Regions from separate parts of the Lysobacter sp. P5_B9 genome, predicted to be linked through region 2. Evidence: riboswitches for the same ligand, from Rfam matches in the RefSeq annotation. Region 2 holds a riboswitch; the other holds the start of a gene.
The links. A riboswitch is a leader RNA that binds a small molecule or an ion and turns the genes downstream of it on or off. The one in region 2 is predicted to bind cyclic di-GMP.

Region 1 (4,408 bases), on a different contig from region 2:
GCCGCTGCTGTTCCTGCATGCGTTCCTGACGTCACGGACCCAGCACCTGGTCGAGAGCCTGGAAATGGCCGCGATCAAGTACCTGAACGTCCTGACGCTGCGCACGAATCGCATCGCGCAGCAGGCCTCCGTCCAGAACATCCGGGCCGCCTGAGGACAGGGACAGGAGAGACGACGCCATGGCCCTGATGCCCCGCCGCAAGCCACCGGCCAAACCGGTCGAGCTGATGCTCGTGCCGATGATCGACATCTTCACCGTGATGGTCACGTTCCTGCTGATGACGGCGGTGTTCTCGCGCATTTCGATCATCCAGCTCGACCTGCCGAGTGCGTCCGCCGGCGCGCCCACCGAACCGGCCTTCCGCCTCGAAGTGATGGTGCGCAAGGAAGGGCTGGAGCTGACCAACGGTCGCGACACGATCGCCGTATTGCCTGTTGAGAACGGGGCTTATCCGCTCGAGAAGTTGTCGCTCCTCGCCGCCGATCTCAAGGGCCAGCACGTGGAAGTCGACACGGCTTCGGTGCTGATGGCCCCGGACGTGGCTTACGACCATCTGGTGCAGGTGATGGACGCGGTCCGCAGCACGGACCTGGCAACCGCCAACAGCCATGGCTTCACCGGCACGCCCGATGAGCGCGGCCGCATTTCAATGTTCCCGAAGGTCGCCGTGGGAGACGCACCATGAGGATGTCGCTGAACCCGTTTCGTGGCGCACGCAGGAAGCACGAGGATGTCGAGCTCAACCTGATCCCCATGATCGACATCATGTCGGTGATGGTGGCGTTCCTGCTGATCTATTCGACCGAAGTAGAGGTGGTCCAGAACGCCAAGGGCGTGGAGGTCCCGATCTCCACCGCCGAAGCCAAGCCCGCCGAGACCGTGGTAGTGACGATCACCCAGGACATGCTGCTCGTGCAGGGGGAAGTGATCGCCACGATGGACCAGATCCGCGATCCGAAGGCCGCGCTGATCGAGCCGCTGCGCGAGTATCTGTCGCGTCCATTGACCGCCGGGGGCGGCGCCGCGCAACAGGCCGCGCTCGCCCACCGCGAAATCACCGTGCTGGCCGACAAGAGCCTTCCCTACGAGGTGATCCGCAAGGTGATGACGACCTGCACGGCGGCCGCCTACGACAAGTTGTCGCTCGCCGTGCTCGAGAAGGGCGGCAGCGCCCCGGCCGGCGGTTGAGTCAGCACAAGTGACCGATACCAAGACCATGGAACTCGAAACCATCCGGGATGTCGCGGCCCAGAACCCGCTCGACGAGCGGATCGCGCACGCACGTGCGCGACTCGCCGAACTTGCGTGCGACCTCGCCGCCGTCGATGACGAGCTCGAATCGTTCGCTGGGGTGCGCTTCCAGCATCAGGTGCTGGAGAAGGCGTGCCACGCACTGGAGGAACTGGACCAGGCGGGCGCTGCGGCGCTGTTCTGGGAAGGGCTCTCCGAGCAGGGAGAATGGCCCGGGCACATCGCGCGTGCGCGTCGCCGAACCGAGTCCGTGCGCGCTCGCATCGCCGATATCGATGCGCGTCGCTGCGGCCTGGTGGAGCGGATCGGCGAGGAGAACGAGCAGCTCTTCCTGCTCGAGGACGAAGCCTTCGAGCATCAGGAGGAGCTCGAACGCCTGCGCAACGAGTGGATCGTCGAGCGCGAGCTCCAGACGGAGCGTGCGCGTCCGCACCTCATGCTGTGGACGCGTGGCGAGGAGGACCGGCGTTCGCGCAAGGGGTTGGCCATCGCACTGTGCGTCTGGCTGGTGATTGCGATCGTGTTCCCCTTCATCCACGTTCCGCAGAAGATCGTCCCCGCGGCCGAGAAGTTGCCGGAACGCGTGGTCACCGTGATCCCCGAGACCAAGAAGCTGGAGGAGGCCCCGCCGCCGCCGCCGGAACTCACCAAGCCGGTGGTGAAAAAGGTCGAGCCCAAGCCGACGAGGCCGACCGCGAAGGTCGAACCGCAGCCCGTTCCGAAGCAGCCGCAGGCGTCGAAGCCGCAGGGCATCCTGGCGTTCAAGGACAGCCTGGCAGCGGTGGACGACCTGCCTGCCGTGGCCGAGCTCGGCAAGTCCGCGAAGCTCAGTGCCGACACCGGCGCGGCGCGTCCGGAACGCGCCATGTTGGCCAGCAATGCACCGGGGAGCAGCGGTGGCATCAACCTGTCCTCGCAGAGCCGCAGCTTCGGCAGTGGTGGTGGCGAACGCGGAGCCATCAAGGGCACTGCGCTGACCAGGGCCTCGAGTGGAATCAACGCGATCGCGTCCGCGGACAGCAACAAGTCGGTCGGTGCCAGCGGCAAGGGCGGACGCTCCGGCGAGGAGATCCAGATCGTCTTCGACCGCTACAAGGCTGCGCTGTACCGGCTGTACCAGCGCGAGCTTCGTCGTGATTCGACGTTGCAGGGCAAGGTCATCCTGCGCCTGACCATCCAGCCGGGCGGCAGTGTGTCGATGGTGCAGGTGCAGTCGTCGGAAATGGATGCGCCGGACCTGACCTCCGGCATCGTGGAGCGCGTCAAGGGCTTCAACTTCGGCGCGAAGGACGTGCCTGCAGTAACGATCGTGTACCCGATGAATTTCCTGCCGTCTGGCTGAGACGACGCGTCGCAGCGCGCGTTTCGAAGCAAAAAAACGCAATACGACAAAGGCAAAACCACCGAAAGGTGGCGACGCAAAGTCACCGGCCTGTCGGGCGCGCAAAGCGCCCCATGGCAGCGGGACCGCCGGAACCTGCGCCCGGAGCGCAGGCATTCCCTTGGTCCGTCGGTGGCTTGCGTCGCACGCGAACGGAGTGAGGGTGTATGAGTCTGGGGATCGCACGCAACGCAGGAGCAGGCAAGCGCTGGATCCACATCCAGCTCTGCGCCTTGTTGATACTGCTCGGTACGACGTTTGGCGCGTATGCGGCGGACTGCGTTGCCGATTACGGCGGCGTGATCGACGGCAACGTGGTCAATCCGGCCCCCAGCCAGTTGACCATCGACGGCAACTGCGTCATCCGGAATTTCCAGCAGCCGAATCCGCTCGATACCAACATCAGCTTCTACACCTCGCCCGGCCAGACCGATCAGCGCTGGCTGGTGGTGTTTGACAACGTCGACTTCACCATGGGCAACATCGCGTGCGACGCGGTGCACCAGCATCACATCTGGTTCGTCAACGGCTCGCTGGAGAACGTCAGGCCGAACTGTCAGAACTTCCTGGTCCCAGTCGAGTCGATCAATAAGTCCGCCCCGTCGTACGCGGCCGTGGGCGTGCCGTTCACCTACCGGCTACTGATTCCCGTCCTGATCGATCCGTCCACCGGCACGGTGGTGCTCAACGGTGCGTCGCAGAACGATCTGCACGGCATCACGCTGTACGACAACATCGGTTTCGATCCGGCCACCGTGTATCTCAACGGACTGGACGACGGCGATCCGAGCACGCCGCCAGTGCAGCTGCCCACCGTGATTCCCGGCACGGGCGTCGACATGAGCCTGGTCGGTACGCCCAGCGTGCGCTGGTGCACGGACCTGTCCTGCGCGACGCTGGGCGCGCCCATCAATCCGAACATCGTCGCCAACGCGAATGGCCTGATCGAATTCCATTTCCCGCCGGGCTTCATCCTGCCCAAGGGTGGGCGCCTGGCGATCGACATCACCACCGTGCTCAACGACAACCCGACGGTGAATGTCCTCGGGAAGTCCTTCGTCAACACGGCGATCTGGCAGTTCGGTCGTCTCATCGACAGCACGTTCTATACCCCGCTGCCCGGCGAGAACGGCATCTCCAATCCGACGCAGATCGCCGGGCCGAACCTGGTCGTCAACAAGAGCGGTAGCGTGGTGCTCGGTAGTGGCGGACTGAACCTCGGCCAGTGGGGCGACTTCACCGTCGACGCTGTGAACACGGGCCAGTTCGACGCATGGAATGTCACGCTGCTCGACCGCCTGCCCGACGGCCCGAACGGCGGCATGTGCGACATGACGCCGCAGATCACCGGTGTCCTGCTCGGCGGCACGGCGTTGACCGAAGGCGTGCATTACACGCGGTCCTATACCGCCGCGCCCACCTGCGAGCTGAGCCTGAAGTTTCTCGACGCTGCGGGACCCATCGCGCCCGGTCAGCACCTGGTGGTGCAGTACCGTACCAAGCTGGACGCCAACAGCCAGAACGGCGTCACCCTCACCAACGTCGCCGGTGCGACGAGCTGGTTCAACGACCGCAGCAGCAATCCCGCGCGCGTCGAAGTGACCCGCACGCTCACCAACGGCACGGTCGGCATCGACGACCATGAGGACGCGCATTCGCTCGCGGTCCTGCTGTCGGGCTATTTCTACGAGAAGACGGTCCGCGACCTCACCAGCGGCGACGATCCGGCGAGGACCGCTACGCCCGGTGACGTGCTGCATTACACCCTGCGCCTG
Region 2 (4,408 bases):
GTGCGGCCGAGCAGCATCGGAAACAGCATGCCCTGCCGATCGGTCAGGTTTATTTCGATTTCGCGTTCGACGCCGGCCAGGGCCAGCGTCGTGCGCAGGAAGATGCGCCGCGTGCGATGGCCGCCGGAGTCGATGACGTCGCGTTCGTCGAACACGGGTGCCGCTGCCTGCACCGTCGCCTCGCCGTGGCCGTCGTTGCTGAGACGGAAACCGACCCACGGGCCACCGCGTTCGCTGAACCGCCAATAGCGGTCGACATGCAGCGACGAGCTGCGCGCGCCGCTGTCGATCTTGCATCGCACGGCCGGCAAGCCCAGCCGCGGCAAGCTGGCCCACTCGCGCCAGCCGAGCATGATGCGCTCGCGAGGAATCTGTCGTGCCATGCCATACACCTGCGGAAAAAAGAAAAACGGCAGTCACTTTGACGCGACTGCCGTTACGGTTTTGTTGCCGCGGCTTGCAACGCTCCACGAGCATCGAACTGGAGCGGGTGATGGGAATCGAACCCACGCTATCGGCTTGGGAAGCCGAAGTTCTACCATTGAACTACACCCGCTGACGGACGGCAGTCTATGCCCCGGGTTACGCGCTTGGCAACGCGGCATGGCTGGCCGCCCGGGCGCAAAAGCAAAGGGCCCCGAGGGGCCCTTCGCCTGGTTCATCGATCGATGTGCGTCAGAAATCCGCGCCGACCGTAGCGAACACCGTCGCATGGTCGGCGTTGCTCTGGCCCACGGTCAGGCTGGTACCGATATTGGCTTCCAACCCGAAGACCTTGGTGCGCGCACCGAAGGTCAGCGTGCCGTAGTCCTGGTCGAACTGCACGCCGGGCACGGCGTACGGCGCGGTATCAGGCATCGACTGCACCTGTGCCTGGGCTTCCTCGTCCGCATCCTCGAACTCGCGGTCCACGGTGAGGCGCGCATACGGCTGGAATTGCTCGCTGATGGCATAGCTCGCCTGCCAGCCGACGCTGCCGATCAGCGAATCGAAATTCTGGTCCGGATAGGCGAGCGAGGTGGACTGGTCGGCGTGGTCCTCCTTGAACCCGTCGATCTTGATGCGCTGCGCCAGCAGGCTCAGCACCGGACCATGGCGCAGCGCGCCATTGCCGAAGTCCCAGCCCGCGCTGATGCCGGCGGTGAGGTTGTCGCCGTCGGCCGAGCTGCTGTGCTTGCGCACGGCCTGGCCCAGCGCGATCTTGCGATCGATGTCGAAGTCGACCTGGCTCCAGCTCAGCTGGCCATTCACCCAGGCGCCGTTGTCGGCGTACCAGCCGATGAAGCCGCCCAGGCTCATGTCGGTCTGGTCGAAGCTGCCGCCGCTGTGGCCGAAGTCCTCGGACTGGCGGCCGTAGCCGGCGAAGGCGCCGTAGACGAGGTCGCCGCTGCTCCAGTCGACGCCGAAGCTCAGCGTCGGGCCGGCGCCGTCGTAGATGTCGCCGTCGTCATAGCGCTGGAAGTCGCCGCGCAGGTCGCTCCACCACTTCATGCCGTCCGCGGCCGGCTTGCCGGTGTGCGCGGCGACGCGCTCGGCGCGCGAGCGGCCCACCATCGACGCCGAATTCGGCAGCAGCGCCATCTGGCGCGGGGCCTCGAGGATCGAGACTGCGTACTGCGCGATGATCTGGTGGGCTTCGGTGCTGGGATGCACGCCGTCGGCGAAGGCACGGCCGCTGCCGGTGCTCACGCAGGTCAGCGAGGTGCCGGCGCAGGCCGGGATGGTCGCGCTGTTGAAACCGTAGGCGCCGGGATCGGCACTGATTTCGTGCAGCAGGTGGTAGGTATCCAGCGGAATCACGCGCAGGTTCTGCTGGGCGAGGCCACCGAACAGGGTCTGGTTGTAGCCGTTCACCAGTGCGGTGATGCCGGCCGAGCCAGCCGCACCCTGCGACAGGCCGAATGGCGTCAGGCCGACGTCGGGCATGGTCGGCACGAGGACGTAGCGCGCGCCGGCGTTCTCCAAGGCACCGACCAGCCCGACCTGTGCCGCCGCCGAACCAAGGAACTGCGCGGGCGTGGTGGCGCCGTTGAGGGTGAAGAACAGATCGTTGGCGCCGCCCCAGACCGTGTACAGCGCATTCGGGTCAGCCGCACCGCCGGCGAGGTAGGCATTGACCTGGGTGGTCAGTGAGGGGGCGAAGCTTGTCGGCGGGGTGGGCGGAAAACCCGGACCCGGCACGACGGTGGCGCCGCCAGCGGCGTAATTGCTGCCGGTGCCCGGAATGCGCGTGCCGGTGTTGGTCAGCGACCATGCCGGCGCCGCGTTGGTGCCGTAGAAATTGGCAAGGTACTCGGACCACACCAGGCCAGGATTGGTGGTGAAGCGGCCGACCAGGGCGTTGGACGGATTGGGCGGCGCCAGCGGCGACGGCTGGATGAGGAAGTTCCGGTAGAAACCCGAGTCGGTCAGGCTGTCGCCGAAAAAGATCGTATTGGAAAAGGTTCCTGCAAACGCTGGAGCAGCGGCCAGCGCCAGGGCGGCGGCAAGCAATCGGCGGACGGGCTTCTTCATCGGTTCTCTCCCCAGAGTGGACTTTCTTATGGTTGGCTTCTGGCGGGGCGCAATACGCCCACGCATGGCGCACGCATCGAACCATGCCGTGACGCGCTCCACAAGGGGCACTGCGGCATGGCGCACAACACTGGCCCCGGCCCGCGAGTGCCGCGACAATGCCCGCATGGACATCGTTTTGAACGGCGAGCAACGCGCCCTCGCCAATCCCATTACCGTGCTCGAGCTGCTGCAGGCCGAAGGACTCGGTGAGCGCCGTGTCGCGGTCGAGGTAAACGGCGAGATCGTGCCGCGCAGCCGCCACGGCGAATGCGCGCTGCGCGAGGGCGACCGCATTGAGATCGTGCACGCCCTGGGCGGCGGCTGAACCGGGTCGCTGTAGCGCACCCCGGAAAAAGAAAACCCGGCTGGGGAGAGAACCAGTCGGGTCAGTGGAGACGCGCGGTGAACACCGCGGTAGTGGGAACCCGGCCATCGGGGCGGAGGGAGTCGCCCGGATCCTCGGCTTTGCGGCCCCGGCTCGCACCGGGTGTGCTCTTGTACATACCGACGGTGTAAACCGCGCGTAGCAGGGACTTCTTCGCCGGGGGGAGACGCAGGGGAACGCTCGCCGTGCCGGGCCCGATGCATCCTGCTGCATGAACCCAACGCGTCCGCGCAGTCGGAACGGCCACTCCCGCTGCCAATCCCTGCTCCAATCGACGAACGGTAGGCGGAGCGGAGCGCCCGGTGCGCTCGGTCGGCGCAGCGGCATCACCAGCGCCGCTGCTAAAGCACCGCTGCTAAAATCCCGGGATGACGCTTCCCGCCCTGTTCACTCCGCCCGCGGACCCACTGGTCATCGCCGGCAAGGCTTACTCCTCCCGGCTACTCACCGGCACGGGCAAGTTCAAGGACCTCGACGAGACCCGCCGCGCCAGCGATGCCGCCGGCGCGCAGATCATCACCGTGGCCATCCGCCGGACCAACATCGGCCAGAACCCCGGCGAGCCCAACCTGCTCGACGTGCTGCCGCCGGACCGCTTCACCATCCTGCCCAACACCGCCGGCTGCTACACCGCCGACGACGCGGTGCGTACCTGCCGCCTCGCCCGCGAACTGCTCGATGGCCACACCCTGGTGAAGCTCGAGGTGCTGGGCGACCAGAAGACGCTGTATCCCGACGTGGTGCAGACGCTGGCCGCCGCCGAAACGCTGGTGAAGGACGGCTTCGACGTCATGGTCTACACCAGCGACGATCCGATCCTGTGCCGGCGCCTGGAGGAGATCGGCTGCGTCGCGGTGATGCCGCTGGCCGCACCGATCGGTTCGGGCCTGGGCGTGCAGAACCGCTACAACCTCATCGAGATCATCGAAAACGCGAAGGTGCCGATCATCGTCGACGCCGGCGTGGGTACGGCGTCGGACGCGTCGATCGCGATGGAACTCGGCTGCGACGGCGTGCTGATGAACACTGCCATCGCCGGCGCCAGGGATCCGGTGCTGATGGCGCATGCGATGCGGCTCGCCGTCGAAGCCGGACGCGCGGCGTTCAAGGCCGGGCGTATCCCGCGCAAGCGCTACGCGAGCGCATCGTCGCCGGTGGACGGGCTGATCGACTGATGTCTGAGCAGGACGCCCGCAAGGCCCCGCCCAAGCCCTTCACCATCGAGGAAGGCCATCGCAAGGTCCGCAGCTTCGTGCTGCGGCAGGGACGCTTCACGCCGGCGCAGCAACGCGCGTTCGACGAATTGTGGCCGCGTTTCGGCCTGGACTATGCGGGCATGCCACGCGATTTCGACACGGCGTTCGGCCGCAGCGCGAAACGCGTGGTCGAGATCGGCTTCGGCAATGGCGAGGCCCTGCGCTACGCCGCCCGGCACGACCCGGACCGCAACTACATCGGCATCGAAGT

Region 1: another riboswitch for cyclic di-GMP. It lies ahead of ACXJJ9_RS00165 (isopeptide-forming domain-containing fimbrial protein); the one in region 2 lies ahead of ACXJJ9_RS07000 (autotransporter outer membrane beta-barrel domain-containing protein).

Annotation. Positions count from the first base shown of each region.
Region 1 covers NZ_JBFULP010000001.1:31,565-35,972, forward strand. The annotation lists gene ACXJJ9_RS00145 (MotA/TolQ/ExbB proton channel family protein) at 1-154, shown strand, start outside; gene ACXJJ9_RS00150 (ExbD/TolR family protein) at 180-686, shown strand; gene ACXJJ9_RS00155 (ExbD/TolR family protein) at 683-1,189, shown strand; gene ACXJJ9_RS00160 (AgmX/PglI C-terminal domain-containing protein) at 1,200-2,594, shown strand; cyclic di-GMP riboswitch class I at 2,636-2,727, shown strand; gene ACXJJ9_RS00165 (isopeptide-forming domain-containing fimbrial protein) at 2,801-4,408, shown strand, end outside.
Region 2 covers NZ_JBFULP010000002.1:405,702-410,109, reverse strand. The annotation lists gene ACXJJ9_RS07010 (ATP-dependent zinc protease family protein) at 1-383, opposite strand, end outside; tRNA gene ACXJJ9_RS07005 (tRNA-Gly) at 483-556, opposite strand; gene ACXJJ9_RS07000 (autotransporter outer membrane beta-barrel domain-containing protein) at 676-2,514, opposite strand; gene thiS (sulfur carrier protein ThiS) at 2,681-2,881, shown strand; cyclic di-GMP riboswitch class I at 2,973-3,060, opposite strand; gene ACXJJ9_RS06990 (thiazole synthase) at 3,310-4,116, shown strand; gene trmB (tRNA (guanosine(46)-N7)-methyltransferase TrmB) at 4,116-4,408, shown strand, end outside.